DNA from 2 places in the Planococcus massiliensis genome. Region 2 is predicted to be linked to the other one. Evidence: riboswitches for the same ligand, from Rfam matches in the RefSeq annotation. Region 2 holds a riboswitch; the other holds the start of a gene.

Region 1 (9,998 bases), 540 kb from region 2:
AACCAACATCACAAACCGGCAACCGCGGCTTTTTTGATACAAAAGCGTAAACGTGCCAGAAAGCAGGGAATTACATGGTTTCAACATTTCATGGACTAGAGCTAGGGAAGCGCGGCTTAAATGTCGCCCAAACGAATATCACCACAACGGGCCACAATATCGCCAACGCCAACACAGAAGGCTATTCACGCCAAAAAGTGAACTCCAGCTCGACGCCGTCATTGGATATCTGGACAAATGGCCAAACCAGCCAGCTTGGAACCGGTGCTCAAGTTGACTCGATCATCCGTGTAAGAGACCGCTTTCTGGATGCGCAGCACCGCGACCAATCGTCGACACTCGGCGAATGGAAAGTACGGCAGGAAACGCTTGGCCGCCTGGAAGTGGCGATCAACGAACCGAGTACGACCGGCTTGAACGCCGCGATGGATGAGTTGAATGCCGCTTGGCAGAATGTACAGAACAACCCGAGCGACGCATCGGCTCAAGCCGTCTTGAAAGAACGTGGGGAAGCGTTTGTCGAAACGGCGCAGGCGATGAATAAATCGATGGGGAACATTACGGCGGATCTTGAATCCCAGCAAACTGCGGCGCTAGAAGAAGCGGGCAGCTTGATGAAGCAGATTGGCGAATTGAACGACAGCATCAAAAAGAATGGCAGCTTGTCGAATGACTTGCAGGACAAGCGGGATTTCTTGATCGGCAAGCTTTCGGAGATTGTGCCGGTGACGGTGAAGGATCTGAAAGACGGGACCGCGGAAGTTGAGCTTCCAAAAGATATTTTCCAAGTAGATGCAGAAACGGGAGCATTAACAATCTTAAAAGATGAAGTCACTGATAAAGAGCTAAAAGTTCCTGGCGGCAAATTGGCAGGGATTCAGAAATCACTGGAGACGGTGAAAGAATACCAGACAGATCTGAATAGCACCGTGAAGAAATTTGCAGAAGGCAATGGGGATTTATTTGCATCCTCTGCAGCCGCTGATTTTATTTCCGGACTTGCGTTGAATAAGAATGCAGATTTGTCCATTGCCCCAACAGCTAATTTGGGAGAAGCTCAAAAAGATTTCCGTGCCCTCGTCAGCAAGCTCGGCGCACAAAGCCAGACGGCGATGAATACGGTCGCGAACCACGAGTCGGCATTACTCGCAACCGACAACCGCCGACAATCGATCGTTGGCGTTTCCATCGACGAGGAAATGGCGAACTTGATCATGTTCCAGCACGCATACAGTGCAGCTGCCCGCTTTATCACAACGACGGATGAAATGCTCGACACCATCATTAACCGCATGGCGAATTAACGTTTTAAGCAACGGAGGTAGATTGTGATGAGAGTCACGCAACAAATGCTGCATCAAAATTCGGTCCGCAACATGAACCAGAATTTGAGCCGCTTCGAAAAAACCAATAGCCAAGTGGCATCCGGCAAAATGCTTGAGCGTCCATCGGACAATCCGAATGGCGTCAGCCAGGCAATGAGCCTGAAAAGCTCGCTTGCGGCAAACGGCCAATATGAAAAAAATATAAATGAAACCAACTTGTGGCTGGATGAAACCGACCAAACGATCGGCAAAATGACCGACGTGATGCAGCGTGTGCGGGAGCTTGCCGTCAATGGCAACAACGGCACATTGGCACCGGAAGACCGGGCCACGATTGCGGCGGAAATCAAAGAGCTGGCGAACCAGCTTGAAGAGTTCTCCAAAGCGAAAGTGAACGGCCAGGATTTATTCGCGGCAGTTGCAGATGGGGAGAAAGAATTCACCATCAGCAACGGCATCACGATCAAAGGCAGTGTGTCAAAAGAAGCGCTGTTCGGTCCTGGTGATCAGCTGATCCAATCGGTGAAGGATTGGGCAGACAGCATCAGCAACGGCCAAGAAGTAAAGCTGGATGAGTTCGATGCAGGGTTCAATCAATTATTGAGCGTCCAATCCGAAATCGGCGCGCGCGCAAACCGAGTGGAAGCATTTGAAAATCGCATGCTCGACAACAACTTGCAGCTTCAGAAAATGCTCTCGAGCATCGAAGACGTCGATTACGCAGAAGCGATGATCCGCTTGAAGAGCGAGGAAAGCGTCTACCAGGCAAGCCTTGCCTCTTCCGCTAAAATCATTCAGCCGACATTGATGGATTTCTTGAGATAATATAAGTAAAGCTGGATCCCGTTCTGGGATCCAGTTTTTTTGTTTTGTAATTTTTTCGTTAAGTTTTTTATTGCATTCAGAGTTGGGTTTTCAGCGAAATCACCTGTTGGTGCTCCGAAATCACCCTTGGCCGACCTGAAATCACCCCAATCCCGTTCGAAATCACCCCAAACACCAATGAAATCACCCAGACCTCCAATAAAAAAAGAAGCAGCTGCTTTCACAGTTGCTTCAAAATTTATCCCCGAATCGTATTCACAAGCCCCATCATGTCATCGGCAAACGAAATCGCTTTGCCTTGCGACTGGATCAAACGCTGTGTGGCAATCAATTCGGTCATTTCTTCCGTCAAATCAACGTTCGACGTTTCAAGCGAGCCTTGGTTGATGCGGAAGTTTTTATTGTTCTGTTGGCGAAGGTCAACAATTTGCAACGTGCCATTCGCTAGCTGCTCAGCTTCTGTGCCTGGCAGCTGGTAGCGGTTGCCGCCGGCTTTTTCGAGCAGATTCGGGCGGTTGATGTCCGCGATGCTCAATTGGATTTGGGTCGGCTGCTTGCCGGCGTCTTTATACGTCACTTGCAACGTGCCGTTTTGATCCGCTTTGATCGATGCAAAATCGTTATCGAAGGAGATCGGGTTGTTGTTGCTGTCGAGTACGGCGTCGCCGTTTGACGTCACCAGGTTCACTTGGTTGGAGTTCAACACTGGCTGAACTTGGAAAGAGCCGTCTTTCGTGTAGAACGTTTTGCCTTCAGAAGCCACTCGGAAAAAGGCGGAATCGCCTTGGATGCTGAAATCGAGCGGACGGTCCGTTTGCTGGATCGACCCTTGTTCATTGCGCAGGCTCGTTTGCGTCACCCGGACGCCAGAGCCAACCCGCAAGCCGTTCGGCGTTACCCGGCCGATTTCATTGTCAGCGCCTGCTTGCCGATTAATCGACTGGACAAGCGTATCCGAGAAATTCGCTTCTTGGCGTTTGTAGCCGTTCGTGTTGACGTTGGAAATATTATTCGCGATCACGTCGACTTTTTTCTGAAGTTCGCGCATGGAAGTAGCAGCGGAATTCATTTGAATGTTCATCGGTTAAGGACCTCCAGATTAAACGCGGCCAATTTCATTGACTGCTTTTTCCATGCTGCGGTCATACGCCTGCAGCACTTTTTGATTTGTTTCAAAGCCGCGGTAGGTGGCCATCATCTCGGTCATCGTCTGCGTAAGGTCGACATTCGACTGCTCGATGAACCCTTGCTTGACGAACGATCCGGAATTATTCAGCAAAGCGACGGTTTCCACATTCTGCGGAGCAGCATTCGGAGCCCCTTCCCAGCGGAATAAATCATGGCCTTCTTTAACAAATTGCTGTGGATTTTCGGTGTACCCAATCCATAGGCTATTGGTCACATCTCCATTTGCCAAAGTAATTTGGCCATTGTCGGCTACGGTGAAATCTGTCGAGCCGACTGGAATCGGCTGAAGGTTTTGGCCGAGGACGTTATTGCCATTAGCCGTTTTCAAGAATCCATCCGTACCAACGGAAAACTGGCCATTTTTCGTATAGCGGACTTGGCCGTTATCTCCTTGAACCGCAAAAACGAGCGAACCTTTTTGCTGAGTTTCCGGGTTTACCGGAAGTCCTTCATCCATGAGCGAAAAGTCCGTGTTGTTGCCTGTATCTTTTAAAGCGCCTTGGACAAAAGAAGGAATTCCTTCTTGAGCATATACGCCTGTATTCATCTGGCCGATCGGAGTCAGGACGGATGGGCTTTTTACGCCATTCGCTGAAACTTTTCCGGCTTCCATCGCTTGGATCAACTGTTCCGGAAATGCACGCAAAACGGTTTGATCCTGTTTAAAGCCCGGAGTATTGGCGTTCGCTAAATTATTTGTCAGGATTTGCTGCTGCCGATTATGGGCAAGCATCCCTGAGGTGGCTGTATACAAACCACGGAACATAAGCGATTCTTCCTTTCGCAAATAAATGATAGAATATTACCGCGTTAGCATACCATATGACTGGGGCAAAAATATACACGAATATGGAAAAAATAGTACAAAAAAATTTTTAAGTGAAAAATATACAAAAATAAAAAAACGTGATACTATAATTTAGTACAATTTTTTGAAAATGGTACTAATTATCGAGTCTCATAAGTAAAATAGTCGTATCATGTCGACAATGGCAAACTTTCTCGAAAGAAAAGGACGCAAAGCCACGGGCCTAAATATTTTAGATACAAGGTAGCCGGGTTGCCGAAAGATGGTAGGTTTTTTATAAATCCACCTTTTATTAAGGGTGGATTTTTATATGAAAAATTATGATGGAAAAAGGAGTCGAACGATGAATATCTTTCCTCAATCGTTTCAAACACTGGAACAAGCCTTGTCTGCATCGGCATTAAAGCAAAAAGTCCATGCAGCAAATATCGCGAATGTCGATACCCCGAACTACAAAAGCAAGCAAGTGGATTTTCAATCGATCTTGAATAATGCAGCAGCCAACCAAAAAATGACTAGCTACAAAACCGATGCAAAACATATCGAATTTAGTGGAGGGGCTTTGAATGCTACTCCCGGGATAAAGGAAAATAATTCCACTTCTTATAGCCCGAACGGCAATAACGTAGATATGGACTATGAAATGGCGGAATTAGCGAAAAATCAACTACATTATAATGCACTGACAGAGCGAATTGGTGGGAAATTTAGCACTTTAAGCACTGTTATTAACGGAGGTAGGTAAGTAAAATGAGCTTGTTTAACGGATTGAACATTAGTGCTTCAGGTTTAACGGCAAACCGTTTGCGGATGGATGTCGTGTCTTCGAATATTGCAAACGCAAATACGACGAGAGCAGAATTGGTGAACGGGGAATGGGTTCCTTACCGCCGCAAATCAGTTCAATTGTCCCAAAGCGGCATCTCGCCTTTTCAACAACAACTTCAATCGGCAATGAGCAAAGGGAACTCTCAAGTCTCCGGCGTCGCCGTTTCCAAAATTGAAGAAGACCAAACCCCTTTCGTCCAAACTTACGATCCAACCAATGCTGATGCGGATGAAAATGGTTATGTCCAATCACCGAATGTAGACCCGATCAAAGAAATGGTCGACCTTATGTCTGCTACTCGTTCGTATGAAGCGAACGTCACGGCCATGAACGCTTCGAAAAGCATGTTCATGAAGGCATTGGAAATCGGAAAATAAATTTATCACATCGTTATGGAGGCTATGATGGAAAAAATAAGTCAGATCCAAACCCCAATTATTCAAAACCAATCAATCGCAAAACCCCAAACTGAAAACAAAACAGAAGGCTTTAGCGAAATTTTTAAAAAGCAACTAGAAGAAGTGAATAAGCTTCAAAACACATCCGACAAATTGACGCAGCAGCTCGTAACCGGCGAAGTGGAGGATGTTTCGCAAGTCATGGTCGCTGCCCAGAAAGCCAGTCTTTCTTTGCAACTGACGGTACAGGTTCGCAACAAAGTAGTGGAAGCCTACCAAGAAGTGATGAGAATGCAATTATGATTCTTAGCGCAAAGAAGAGGGATGTATGATTCATGAAAGAAAAACTAACCGGTTATAAAAACAAGGCTCAGGAATCCTGGGGCAATTTATCTCCGACGATCAAGTGGACGGTGGCGGGATCGTTTTTTGCAACAATTGTGCTGATTTCCGTTTTTGTGTTCATGAATTCCAAGACCGACTACGCGGTGCTGTATTCGGACCTGTCGGCTTCAGAAGCAGGCGAAATTAAAGCCGCCATTGAAGGCCAGGGAATTCCCGTCGAAGTTTCGGCGGACAGCAAAACGATCAGCGTTCCGGCAGAACAAGTCGCTAACTTAAAAGTAAGTTTAGCGGCGGACGGCATTCCAGAGAGCGGAAACGTCAACTACAGTATTTTCAGTGAAAATATGGGGTTGGGAATGACGGACCGCCATTTTGACGTGGTCGAACGCGATGCCATGCAAAATGAGCTGGCGAATTTGATTAAGCAAATTGATGGTGTAACGGAAGCCAATGTCATGATTACACTGCCAAAAGAAAATATCTGGATTACGGAAGATGAGCAGGTGGCTACCGCTTCGGTTGTCATTCAAGGAGATCCGGGCTTCCAATTAGACCAGAGACAAGTCAACGGGCTGTATCATTTGATCAGCAAAAGTGTACCGAGCTTGCCGGCAGAAGAAGTAGTCATCATGAACCAAAATGGACAAGTTTTTGAGGCCGTCGAAGAAGGCGAGATCAATACCACTTTATCGGTCTATCAACAGCAAAGAGAAATTAAAAAAGATATTGAAAAAGACATTCAGCGTGAATTGCAGCAAATGCTTGGAATGACGCTAGGGCAGGACAAAGTGGTCGTATCAGTTATGGCGAGTGTCGATTTTACAAAAGAAAAGCGCGAAGAAAATCTGGTGGAGCCGGTCAATACCGAAACCGGTGAAGGCATCGATTTAAGCGTCGAACGAATTGTTGAATCGTATTCAAGCGAAGGTGCGGCGGTCGAAGCCATTACGGGAACCGGGGACACGGAAATTGCCAACTACCCGGCAGCGGGGGAAGGCAATACGAGCGAATCTGAAAAAACAGAGGAGCGCATCAACCGGGAAGTCAATCGCATCAACCGGCAGATCGAAGCAAGCCCTTATGTGATTGATGATTTGACCGTGAATGTGGGAGTTGAACCTCCCAATCCACAGAACGTAGCAAGTTTAACCCAGGAAAATATCGATGACATCAGCAATTTATTGAAAAACACAGTAGCGACAGCACTTAGCATGAACGGCACGGAAGTCAGCGAAGAGGATCTGGATGACCGCATTTCCGTATTTGCTACAGAATTCCAAGGAAAGCCGGAACCGATCGTGGAAACACCGGTGGTCACTTCCTGGTGGAGCAAAATCCCGGATGGCGTTCTGTTAGGGATTGCCGGAGCGATGGGATTATTGATCATCGTCTTGATCGTCGTGTTAGTGAAACGCAGAAGAAAAGTGGATGACTATGAGGATGTGGATCTTGATTTCGATATGTTCGAACAGCCGATGAGTCTAGACGACGGTGGCGGCATCAACGAAATCGAAGAGATCGATTTGTCGGAACTGGGCTCAAAATCAAATCCGAAGCGTAAGACAATTGAGAAACTGGCTAAAGAACGCCCGGAAGATTTCGCGAAATTGCTGCGCTCATGGATGGCAGATGAATAGGAGAATGGCGCATGTCTAAACGGACAAAAGGATTAAGCGGCGTCCAGAAAGTAGCCGTTTTACTGGTGGGATTAGGGCCGGAAGTATCTGTTGAGATATTCAAACAGTTGACGGAGGCGGAAATCGACCAATTGACGTTGGAAATTTCAAATGTGCGGCAGTTGAAAAACAGCCAGACGGAACAAGTGCTCAATGAATTTTACGGCATGATTCTAGGACAGGATTTCATGAATGAAGGCGGATTGGATTACGCGAGGGATATTCTGGAAAAAGCGCTGGGGAAAGATAAAGCGTTGGAGACCATCGGCCGTTTGACGAGCCGTTTGGAAGTGAAGCCGTTCAGCTTCGCCAGAAAAGCAGATCCGAATCAGATCTTGACGGTTTTGCAGCATGAACATGCACAGACAATCGCATTGGTCCTATCTTACTTGGATCCGAAACAAGCTTCGCAAATTCTTTCGCAATTGCCGCCTGCTAAGCAAGCAGAAGTGGCAAAACGAATTGCGATGATGGAAAGCACTTCTCCGGAAGTGATCCACCAAGTGGAGCAGATTTTAGAACGCAAGCTTTCAGCTACGGGTTCACAAGACTATACGTCGACTGGCGGCGTAGAAGCCATCGTCAAAGTATTGAGCAAAGTGGACCGTGGGACGGAAAAAGCGATTCTGACCGAACTCGAAATGGAATCTCCGGAATTGGTCGAAGAAATCAAGAAACGCATGTTTGTCTTTGAAGACATTGTGCTTCTCGATACACGCACCATTCAGCGCATTATCCGCGAAGTGCAGGATATCGATCTGGTGTATGCATTGAAAGTGGCGAACGAAGATGTGAAAGAAGGCATCTACCGCAACATCTCGACGCGCCGGGCAGACAGCATCAAAGAAGAAATCGACACGATGGGCCCGATCAAGCTGAAAGACGTAGAAAATGCCCAAACGAACATTGTTTCATTGGTTCGCAGCTTAGAAGAAAAAGGTGAAATTACAGTAGCCCGCGGAGAAGGGGAGGAAATGATTGTCTAATATCATTCGATCCTATCCGTCTTCCAAACTGGAAAAGAAAATTATTCAAACAAAAAAGATCGAAAACAAGGCATTTCAAATAGAGGTCCCAGAATTGGACCCCGTGCAACAAAAACAGAATTTATTGCAGGAAATTGAATCGCTGAAAGTGCAGCAGGAAAACTTGCGGAATCAACTCCATCTTGACCAGGAACAAGCACAGCTTGAAATGGCCAACTGGCGTGATTCGCAGCGCGAACAAGCTGAAATCGAAGCGAAACAGTTAGCTGAACAAGCGGCAGAGCAAGGTTTTCAATCGGGTTTTGATGCCGGCATGGCTCAAGCCGAAGAAGAATACCGGGAAAAACGGTTGTATATGCAGGAATTGATCGAACAAGCTTATGAAGAAAAAGCGAAAATCGTTAAGCAGGCTGAACCGTTCCTGTTATCAATGAGTGTCCGGATTGCTGAAAAAATTCTCAAAAAGGAACTTAAACAGCATGATGATCAATTGGTGAACATCGTCCAGCTTGCACTGAAGCATCTTGAAGAGTCGGAAGATGTCGTGATGCAAGTCGCTTTAGAAGACTACCCGGTGTTATTACCCTTCTTCGACGAACTTAAAACCTATATTCGCGGAGATTCCGAATTAAAATTAATTCCGGTCGCCAATCTTTCAAAAGGCGGCTGCATGATCCATACAGCGAGCGGCTCTTATGACGTCACAGTCAGCGGGCAGCTCGAAGAAATCAAACGCCAATTACTCGCTTACAGTGAGGAGCAGACAAACCATGAACCAACGCACAGATGAGTACCTGGAGCTGTTAGAAGAAATCGAACCGGTGAAAAAGCACGGCAAAGTGATTCAAGTCATCGGACTTACGATTGAATCGAAAGGGCCCTATGCGAAAATCGGTGAACTTTGCCTTCTCTATCCGAACCATTACGAGCGGCCAATCGAAGCGGAAGTGGTCGGCTTTAAAGAAAATAAGATTCTATTGATGCCGCTTCAGGACCTTTCACAAGTAGGCCCGGGCTGTTTGGTCGTCGCAACGGGAGTTCCGCTGCAGATTAAAGTAGGGCCCTCCATTCTCGGGAAAATCCTGGACGGCACCGGCAAACCGCTCGATGAAAGCACATTGCCGGCAGGCTTGACGAAATACTCGACGAACAATATGCCGCCGAATCCGCTAAAGCGGCCGCGCATCACCAAATCATTGGAAGTCGGTGTCCGTGCCATTGACGGACTCTTGACAGTCGGACAAGGCCAGCGCATCGGCGTATTTGCCGGAAGCGGCGTCGGGAAAAGCACCTTGCTCGGAATGATCGCACGAAATACCGAAGCGGACATCAACGTCATTGCGTTGATCGGCGAGCGGGGACGCGAAGTCCGGGATTTTATTGAACGCGACCTCGGCCCTGAAGGCTTGAAGAAATCCGTTGTCGTCGCGGCGACGTCCGATCAGACACCGCTTCAGCGCATCAAAGGAGCGCTGACTGCGACGGCGATTGCAGAGTATTTCCGGGACCAAGGCAAAAACGTCATGCTGATGATGGACTCGGTCACGCGTTTTGCAATGGCGCAGCGCGAAGTCGGCCTTGCCGTAGGGGAGCCGCCAACGAGCAAAGGTTATACGCC
Region 2 (9,998 bases):
GTTCGTACTCCATTCAAACTGGAACACACCGTAAATGAAAAATGCCATAAATAATAATGATGTGAGAAGCACCAATTTGTGGCGGCCGGTAAACGGCCCGAATTCTTCCACTTTTGGTTGATCTGTTCCATCCGTCTCCGAAAACTTGATGATGCTTTTAGACGGATCTTTGCTGATGCGTTTTACATAAAGCAATATGTACGTCATCGTAATAACCAACAAAATAAAGAAGGCTGTCAGCCGCAAGTGCCAGCCAGAAAACAGCGGCAACTCCGCAATCGATTGAGCAAGCCCCGTGATGACCGGATCGAACGTCCCCGTTGCAACGCCGACATACTGCCCGAGATACACCATCGCGACACCGATGATCGGATCCAGTTTCAGTGCCCTGGCTAAAATAATCCCAATCGGAATAAAAGCAATAATGGCATTTCCGCTAATGCCGACAAAATCCATCACAGCGAAAATCATGATAAACGCAGCAACCAGCACGTATTTCTGGTTTTTCGCCCGGCCGATCAATGCGTTGACGCCCGAATTGATCGCTCCTGTATGATCAATAACCCCGACCGCACCGCCGATGATCAATACCATGAAAATAATCGGTGCCGAATCAACCAAGCCTTGCTGAATCGAAGTGAAAATCGACAGCAGCGTCGTTGGATCGTTCTCGATGCGTTCATAAGTTCCTTCTATTACAATATTGCGGCCATCCACTTCTTCCCGCTGAAATTCTCCAGCAGGTACAATGTACGTCAAAAGAACCGCCAGCAATAAAATTGCAAAGATGATGACAAACGCATCCGGCATTTCAAACCTTCTTTTCTTCACCTTCTCCATCTTCTAATCCCCTTTGGAAACCGCTCCATTCATGCCCTCATTATCTGCCATATTATGGATAACAATTTCTGTTTATTATCATTATTTTCCGATAACAAGCGTAACAATGAGACATTATTCTGTCAAATGGAGGCGCCATCTTCTTTGGGGTCGATAGAACGAAAAAAAGATTGGGCAGAAAAACTGCCCAATCTTTTCTTCTATTATTATGCTTGCAGCGTCAAGACACCGTCAGCCATGCGATAGACTTTATCGCAGAACTCCAGCATCCGCTCATCATGCGTTACCATGACGGCCGCTTTGTTGCGGTCTTTTACTTCTTTGCGGATTTGCTTCACGACTTCAAAGGCCCGGTTGGAATCCAAGCTTGCCGTCGGTTCATCGGCCAGAATGATGTTGGAGTTGTTGACGAACGCACGGGCGATTGCTACACGCTGCCGTTCCCCACCGGACAATTCGTTCGGGAATTTCGTCAGTTTTTGGCTAAGCCCCAGGTCGTTCAACAAGGTTTTGGCAAATTCCACGTCTTTCGAAGTCACTTTGCCTTTCATTCGGCGAACCAGCAACAGTTGGTCCAATACGTTCAAGTACGGGATCAAGTTCGCTGTCTGCAGGATGAATCCGATATCGGTCAGGCGGAACGACGAAAGATCCGTTTCTTTCATCTCTCCGATATTCGTGCCGTTTACGAGTACTTCACCAGACGAAGGCTGCAGCAAAGCGCCTGCGATGGAAAGCAAGGTACTTTTCCCGGAGCCGGACGGACATTGGAACCGATCGACATCTACGCCGATGAGCATTTAATGGAACAAGTCTGGGACAATCTCCTGACAAACGCCATCCGCTACAGCGAACCAAAAGGCAAAATTGTCGTGACGTGCGCTCGTGAAGGCGACTACGCTATCGTCTCCATCCCGGACCGCGGCATCGGCATCCCGGAAGACGCGCTTGAAAAAGTGAAGGAACGCTTTTACCGCGTCGACGCTTCCCGTTCGAGCCAAAGCAGCGGCTTGGGCCTCGCGATTGTCGCGGAAATCATCGAACGGCACGGGGCCGAATTCGAGATCGAAAGCGAACTCGGCAAAGGCACGACTGTGACCGTCAAACTTCCAAATTCATAAACAAAACCCGTCATGTGCAAAGAAATTCTGCACATGACGGGTTTTTTCTTTTATCCCCCAAAAGGGTTCTTCCATTCCATCAGCAAAGCATACCCTTTCGATTCTTCGTCCTCCAAATAATTTGGCACCACGCTCACCGGCGTTCGTCCGCAGCGAAGCAAAAACGAAATGACCGGGTCTTTCAATTTCCCTTCGATCACGCTTTCCACGTATTGTTCGGCTGTAAGTTTATCGGCGTAGCGATGGTAGCCCGGCATCCTGCCGCCGCCAAGCACGCGCTCCAACCCGTCCTGCACAGTGCGTTCATATAGAGCTTGCATCAACAGATGGCCAAGCTTCAGCGAACGGAATTTCGGGCGAATGCAAATGTCGACGACATAAAGCGTCTTGCCGTCCGGCTTATGGTTGCGGATAGAGCCGTTGTCCGTCGCTTCTTCCCACGTATGTTCAGGGTGCGCCGGATCAAAATCCGTCAGCAGCGCCGTAATCGATCCGGCAAGTTCCCCATCGATTTCCACGCAGATGGCCCCTTCCGGATACAATGCCACGTGATTCGCCAATTGCCCCTCATTCCACCAGAGCTCCGACGGAAACGGCGGCGGAAAACTTTCCTGCTGGATCGCGATCAATTCGGGAAAATCAGTCCGGCTGTAATTGCGGACCACTGCCGCGACAGGCTTTTCACCGTCAAAAACGTATTGCTTTTTTTCGTACATGGCTCTCCCTCCAGAAACGTTTGTTTTCATTATGAAGGAAATAAAAAATAAGTAAATTAAAGCCATCACTCATCGTTTCGATTCTGAATGATCCGGGTATACAGATGGCAAAATAAAATCCAGGAGGAATCAACCGTGAAGAAAAAATGGATTCCCGCGCTACTGGCATTCGGATTATTGGCCGCATCTCCCATAGCTATTCAACCAGCGGAAGCAACTAGCCACACCACTGCTGTCCAGGAAAACAAGCTGCCAGCCAACTTGGCAAATCTCATGAAAATTGCCCCGGAGCATCAGTTCACCCTGCGCAAAGGAAGCACACGGATTGAAGTGAAACTCCTCCAATGGACTTTGAATCATTACGGATTAAAAACAGAGGTTGATGGCGTTTTCGGCAACAAAACTTTGGCGAATGTCCGGAAATACCAAGCGGAAAAAGGCTTGAAAGCCGATGGCATCGTCGGCATGTATACATGGGCCGCACTTTATGCGGAACACGAGAAACCTGCAGAGCCGGACGGTGAACTGCCGGCGAAACTCCGGAACTTAATGGACATTGCGCCGGAGCATCAGTTTATCCTGCGTGAAGGAAGCAAACGCATTGAAGTCCAACTGCTTCAATGGACTCTGAATGAATATGGACTGCCCACCACGGTCGATGGTATCTTCGGTCCAAAGACCAAACAAAATGTTTTAAAGTATCAAGCCGCTAAAGGTTTGAAAGTCGATGGCGTAGTCGGCACCTATACATGGGCAGCGCTATACGCAGAATATCGGTAACATTAAATCAAGCCCGTCCGGCAAAATCGGACGGGCTTTTTCCTGTTTTATTCAAGAAGGCGTTTCTTTCGTTTTGCTGTAATGATCGTAAGCAAAATAGCCGCACAATAAACCAAGTGCCGCACCTAGCGAAATGGCTGTCCCCATGAAAACGGGGGAAAAGAGGCTGAAAAGTACACCGCCAGTGCTTCCAAAAACCAGGCCGAGCGGAATCAAGCTGTTAAGCCAGGTTTGAGCTTCTGCTGTTTTTTTGTTGCCGAGTGTCCCCTTCTTTTGCTTTGCTTTGAGGCTTTGAATCACAAAGAGCGCGATGGCCCCGCCGATGACAATAGGCAGCAGGATAAAAGCAATGCCGATAGCATTTTCCATAAGAAAAACTCCTTTCATTTGCAGTCCCATTCAAAATCAGTTTTTCCAATTTTCTGTAAAAATCTATTAGTGCCCACTATAGCAATCCCTAAAACGTTTGTAAACAAATCGAAAGCAATTCTTCGTTTTTATAGCGGTCTTTCGCGGTAAATAAGGTCTAAATGCTTATAAAAAAGTGATATATTCCATCACATATAAATGTTAATCTATAGAAAACTTAATAGAAGAATATTCATATTCATCCTTGTTATGGTTAAAGTTAGATCGCTGTTCCGTGAGCATTCTGTTCCTATCATCCGGCATCTATTCAGTTTGAATTTCCTATAGAAAGTAGAGAACAACATGAAGTTTCTGGCAAAAGCATTCTTTTTACTGATTTTATTCACCGGCATCAGCATCGGCAGTTATTGGCTCATCTTTAGCCAAGGGTTGATCCTCGGACTATTCCTTGCTTTGGTGCTGCTCATTTTTTGTTTAGCGGTAGTAGCCCTGAGCCTCTATGGCCTCCACACCGGCCAGCTCGCCAAGCTGCGTTTGGCTAACCGGATGGAAGTTGCCAGCCTGCTGATTTTGACGGTCTACTTCAGTTCAGCGGTTGGCCTGTTTGCACTCGCCAATACCTTGATCGAAGCGAAAGATTTGACGAAAGATTTTACAGCGGCAGAAAAAACACAAACCCTGGCTTTATCGTTTTTTAACAGCGCTTCCTCCCAAAACGTCGTCGGCACAATCGAGAAAAACGGCATTTCATATTCGTATACGACTGCCACAAAAGATGAAATCGATAAAGTCGATGCACTCCTCAGCCAGGAAAAAGAACGGATTGATGCGTTTTTCGGCAATGAAAGCAAAGGCGAGCTGACGATTGTCTTCCATGATGATTTCGACACCTTGTCTGAAGCCTCCGGCATTGAAGACGCACTGGGCTATTATGATTACTACACGCAGGAAATTCATCTCGTTCCGGACGAGTATTCATGGGACGTGACGCTGCTTCACGAATACACCCATCATCAAAGCCATCTGTACTCCACGGAACAAGGCTTGTCGGAAACACGTCTGCCGGCTTGGTTTGAAGAAGGAACCGCTGAATACTTGGCAGGCGAAAGCAGCGACTGGTATGAAATAGAGGAAGTGGAAGCCATTGATTTTCATCTCATGGACCACAACTTTACGTTCCACGATACGTACACCCGCGACTTCGACCCTTACGTCCAAAGTTTACTCGCGGTCGAATCGCTTGCCCATGCGTATGGCGAAGACCAATTGCAATCGTTCCTCGCAGCGAAAATGCCAAGCGAATTTTATAAAATGCTGGAAGAAACAACGGAGATGAAGCTCGCTGACTTCCAAAAAACGTTTCTGGATGACCTGATCGCAGAAAGCAAAGCGGAGTCTGAAGCATACGACGCAGCCTACAAAGCGCTGGAAAATAAAAACCATAAAGAAGCACAAAGACTGATTGATGAGCTGTCTGCAGAAGCTTCTGACGAAGAGCTGGCTCGGCTCGCTTGGATGCAGACAGACCTTTACCTCATGCAGGACCAACTGGATGAAGCGATTGCCTTTATGGAAAAACGGTTGGAAACAAGCGGCCCGCAATACCGGACGGACGATTTGATGACACTTGCCGAATTTTACGTACTCACCGATCCTGAAAAATCGTTGGAATTGATCGAGCAAGCAGATGAAGAAGCCATTGACGACTCATACGCTTACGAGCTGGAGGCATACTTAGAAGCTTACGGATTGATCAATTCCCCTTCACCGCAGGAAGGCTATGAAATTCTTTTGGACGAAGAACTGATTTACAATGAGACCATTTTAGAGGAAGTGACGGAGAAGATGGAGAACGAGTTTCCAGCAGCTAGTTGATCGATAAACAAAAGCTTCCGCATTTGTGTGTGCGGAGGCTTTTTTCAGTGTTCTGAAAAAGATAGAAATGTAAAAGGTTTTATTCAAGAAACATCCTCTCCGTATTTTGCTCTATATCTTGGGCAAGTGCATAGCGCTGCAGTGCGAATTCAAGAAGTCGATGCGCTCATCCAACTAGTTTCTCGACAACCTGGAAAAAGCTTGTCTCTTTGAAGGCAAGCTTTTTTATAGATTGGCTTTTCTATTAAACATCCGCCTGCTTCAATTTCCCGCTGTCAAACCGCTTTCGCGCTGAACCGCGTGCTGCCGTGATCGGAATGTGGTTTAATGCTTTTCCTAATCCGTAGAGCGGCATATTCCCATAAAGGGATTCGTAATTTCCTGCCGGCACTTCATAAGTTTCGTGATAGATGCCGACCGCGTCGTTATTGCCGATTTTTTTGTTGAAGTTTTTCCATGCAGCCAAGTGTTTGTCGTTTTTAGCATACGCCATGAGGTCTTCAGTCGAGCGCCAATATTGGATCATGACGGTGCTTCTTAGGCCGAAATAATTTTCCATTGAGATGAACCCAAGCTCTTCCTTATGGGTATAGAGCTCTTTGATCATCCCGGGCATGGCGTTAAAAACCGGGAGCCATTTAGTCACTGCGCGCCGTTTGTTGATCCGCATGCCAATTAGAAAGATGACGATGTTTTCATTGTTTTCGGTCGTGAAACGTCCGGGGAAAACTTCTTTGCCCATTTCTATTCCTCCTTCGAAATCGCTTCAAGCGTCACGGTGCACCATTCGATTGCCGCTTTTGTCGTTCGCTTTCCGTAATCCAAGGTGAAAAGCCAATACTTCGTGTCCTCTCCTTCCCCATAATTATTTTGCAGCATCTCTTCAATTCCGGTATACGCCGCGTAGCGGTTTTCCAGCTTTGCCTTGTATTCCTCCAACTGATCAGTGGTTGTTTCTTTCGACTGGTGGCTACCGAAAAATAGCTTCAGTAAAATTTCATTCCGCTCCACCGGAATTTGCTCAATCGGTTCTTCGAGCCAAGTTTTCAGCACTTCTTTTCCTTTAGGCGTCAGCTCGTATTCATTTTTGCCTTGCTTCGAATCTTCGGACGATGCACTAACGGTTGCCAGGCCTTCGTCTACAATCAGCTTCAACGTCGGATAAATTTGGCCATAGCTGATTTTCCAAAAATGGTTCAGGCTTCGGTCAATCATTTGCTTGATGGCATAGCCTGACCTGCAATCCGTCGTTAATAATCCAAGAATCGCATACGTCGTATGATTATAATTCTTCAACTCATTCACCCTATCTAAAAGATATATATCTATTAGATATATAATAACTCTCAATTGACAGAATTGAAAGTCTTTTTTGATAAAAAATAAAAAAGAACAAGCCCTGCCGAAGGGACTTGTTCTTTTTACATATATCTTGTCTCACTTTATGGTTGCAATGTCATCCAGCTGCCAACATGATGGACCGCATTTCCTTTATAAGCGGGGTTTCCGGCAAAATGAGCAGCTACTTTCGCCAGCTCCTGATTCATAAAGGCTTCGCCTTCTTCCGCAAAAGTGATGATGCTGCCTTCATCGGTTTCTCCGGTTTCAACGCCTACCACGATGCTTTTGCCGAGGCGCTGCGCCGTGGCCATTTCGCTTTTGACGATTTCGATAATCATCGGCGCTGAATCACGGTAAGCCATGATGGTTACGCCGGCCGTATTGGCAATGACCCAATCTGCCAGCAAGCCTTTGCCGTAAGTGTTTTTGTAAGTGATTTCGTCAAACCAGAAAGGCATGTCGGCTTCCAACGGGAGACCTAATTCAGCTGTGCTATTAGCGGCTCTTTGGAGCAGCGACTGGTAAGATTTAACGGTGGCTGCCTGGTTCGTATTCCAGCCGCTGTAGAGATACGGTTCCACGTCCAGATGGACCCCTGCGAACCGGCTGTCTTCCAGCGCCTCCGCTTGATAGTCGGCCACCCAAGCCAAGAAACGATCTTGGTTAGTATAGCCTTTCGGCGCTGCCCATGCAGGAGCTCCGTCCAGTGCATAGACATCAATTCCAGCAGCTTTCGCCTTTTTGATGAAACTTCTATAGAGCTCTTTTGAAATGTCCCGATCAATTTGAACGTACACTTTATTTACTTGCTTAGTTTCCAAGAAGGCTAATGTTGCCGCTTCGTCGCTTACGAACATCCACGGATTCCATAGCCATGTCGCATGGACTGGCTCGGGTATTTCATTTGCATGAGCTTGGCCCGGCAGGCAAAAAGCCGCTAAAGAAAAAAATGCCATCGCAACGATCACCATATTTTTGAACATTGATTATTTTCCTCCATTCTGTGAACCGCGGCTCACAGAATGTGCGCCTGGCAGCCTGACAACCGTTCACTGGAATTCCAGTGGTTAGGCTCATGGCTTTGCGTCCTTCCCTTTCGGATAAGTTTGCCTTTTTCAGATGATTTTTTCTAATTCTACTGCATCTAAATGCCCTAAATCTAAAGGCTATGGTCCTATTAATTCGCGGTGTCCCTTATATTTATCATTACAATAAACGGCTTCTTTAATCACCTTTCTTTTCTTTTGATACACTTATAGAAAATATAAGAAATTTAGCGAAAAGCAAGATGAAGTCGAAAGCTAAAACATCTTCACGACCGAATGGCCTTGTTGAAAAAATTTTGAAAGGAATGATAGTGATGGAACAGTTTGTCTGCAATGAATGCGGAAAAATGCATGAGGTAACGGCGACGCTTTGGAAATGTACATGCGGCGGTGTCTTGGATATCGTCAAAGAAACGCCGAAGGTTGATCCCGCTTCTTGGAACCAGTATCCGAATTCGCTCTGGCGCTATGTTGCAACGATGCCTTTTGAACAAGGATCGGATACCTGGAAATCCGTCACAATGGGCGAAGGCCAGAGCCCTTTGATTCTGCTAGATGCTGAAGCGCCGAATACATACGTAAAAGTGGACTACATGATGCCGACCTTATCCTTCAAAGACCGGGGCGCCGCGGTTTTGATGGCAAAAGCCAAAGAACTCGGAGCAGCCAAAGTCATTGCCGACAGCAGCGGAAATGCCGGGACAGCGATTGCGGCTTACGCAGCCCGCTGCGGCATTCCCTGCGATATTTACTTGAGCGATACGACTTCTCCGAAGAAAATCGCACAAGTCGAAGCACACGGCGCCACAATCAAAGAAATCCATGGCTCGCGTGAAGATGTCGCAGCCGCTGCCCAGCAAGCCGTCGCAGCTGAAAATGTCTTCTACGCAAGCCATGTGTACAATCCGTACTTCTATGAAGGAACGAAAACCTATGCTTATGAAATTTACGAGCAGCTCGCGGAAACTCCGGACGCTTTAATCGTTCCGGTCGGCAACGGCACGCTCCTGCTCGGCGCTTACTACGGTTTTCAAGAATTGCTTGCTAACCGCTTGATTGAGAGGATGCCGAAAATCATCGCCGTCCAAGCCGAAAACTGCGCGCCGCTTGCCACGGCTTACCGCAATGGACAACAGAAAGCGGAAGCTGTGGCGAATAAAGGCACGCTTGCAGAAGGAATCGCCATTGCAGCCCCTGCCCGCTCCAAGCAAATTCTCGAAGCGGTGCGCGGCACAGGCGGGACCTTCATCGAAATCAGTGAGAAAGAAATCTTAACGGCCCGCCAGCTTTTGGCCGATAAAGGATTTTATGTCGAAGTGACATCGGCCATAAACTATGCCGGCTATTTAGCCTACAGATCAGCAGCTGAAGAGAAAATCGTCCTTCCGCTTTGCGGAGCAGGAATCAAATCAGAATAATTTCTTTCAAATAGTCCTTAGCAGCCGCCTTCAACTTTGTACGCACTCTGCAGATTAAAGTTGAAGGCGGCTATATTTTTGCATGCCAAAATACGATTGTTGTAGAGCCGCAGCAGAAAGGAATGATATACTATACTTCGGTAAAATTTCTTAAGAAAAGGAGAGGTGGTCAAAATCTTATGCGCCCCTTTCATTTCAATGGCAGCCGGATTTTAAAAACCGGGATCGCCATTTTTTTAACGGCCATCATTTGCGAATGGTTCGGCTGGCCGCCTGTCTTTGCGGTCATTACAGCGATTGTGACAATCGAGCCGACCGTCAGCGATTCCATTAAAAAAGGACTTGTCCGATTTCCTGCTTCGGCGATCGGTTCTGCTTTTGCGGTTCTGTTCATCACCTTGTTCGGGAATTCCCCGATTACGTATGCGCTCGCTGCCGTTGCAACGATTTTGGTCTGTTCCAGACTGAAGCTGCATGACGGCTTGCTCGTAG

What was found. Region 2 has a riboswitch for cyclic di-GMP ahead of BN1080_RS13525 (amidase). Riboswitches for the same ligand answer to the same signal wherever they lie in the genome.
Region 1: another riboswitch for cyclic di-GMP. It lies ahead of flgB (flagellar basal body rod protein FlgB); the one in region 2 lies ahead of BN1080_RS13525 (amidase).

The regions. Positions count from the first base shown of each region.
Region 1 covers NZ_CCXS01000001.1:3,242,254-3,252,251, reverse strand. The annotation lists gene BN1080_RS16265 (flagellar protein FlgN) at 1-50, shown strand, start outside; gene flgK (flagellar hook-associated protein FlgK) at 75-1,304, shown strand; gene flgL (flagellar hook-associated protein FlgL) at 1,332-2,150, shown strand; gene BN1080_RS16250 (hypothetical protein) at 2,120-2,374, opposite strand; gene BN1080_RS16245 (flagellar hook-basal body protein) at 2,389-3,231, opposite strand; gene BN1080_RS16240 (flagellar hook-basal body protein) at 3,250-4,104, opposite strand; cyclic di-GMP riboswitch class I at 4,320-4,406, shown strand; gene flgB (flagellar basal body rod protein FlgB) at 4,490-4,891, shown strand; gene flgC (flagellar basal body rod protein FlgC) at 4,897-5,352, shown strand; gene fliE (flagellar hook-basal body complex protein FliE) at 5,380-5,676, shown strand; gene fliF (flagellar basal-body MS-ring/collar protein FliF) at 5,709-7,355, shown strand; gene fliG (flagellar motor switch protein FliG) at 7,367-8,380, shown strand; gene BN1080_RS16210 (FliH/SctL family protein) at 8,373-9,170, shown strand; gene fliI (flagellar protein export ATPase FliI) at 9,151-9,998, shown strand, end outside.
Region 2 covers NZ_CCXS01000001.1:2,701,704-2,711,701, forward strand. The annotation lists gene BN1080_RS13480 (YfcC family protein) at 1-840, opposite strand, end outside; partial or broken gene BN1080_RS13485 (ABC transporter ATP-binding protein) at 1,047-1,604, opposite strand; gene BN1080_RS13490 (sensor histidine kinase) at 1,608-1,961, shown strand; gene BN1080_RS13495 (GNAT family N-acetyltransferase) at 2,012-2,677, opposite strand; gene BN1080_RS13500 (peptidoglycan-binding domain-containing protein) at 2,813-3,457, shown strand; gene BN1080_RS13505 (hypothetical protein) at 3,509-3,826, opposite strand; gene BN1080_RS13510 (tetratricopeptide repeat protein) at 4,169-5,701, shown strand; gene BN1080_RS13515 (DUF4188 domain-containing protein) at 5,946-6,443, opposite strand; gene BN1080_RS13520 (PadR family transcriptional regulator) at 6,446-6,997, opposite strand; gene BN1080_RS13525 (amidase) at 7,144-8,025, opposite strand; cyclic di-GMP riboswitch class I at 8,072-8,163, opposite strand; gene BN1080_RS13530 (threonine synthase) at 8,403-9,506, shown strand; gene BN1080_RS13535 (aromatic acid exporter family protein) at 9,686-9,998, shown strand, end outside.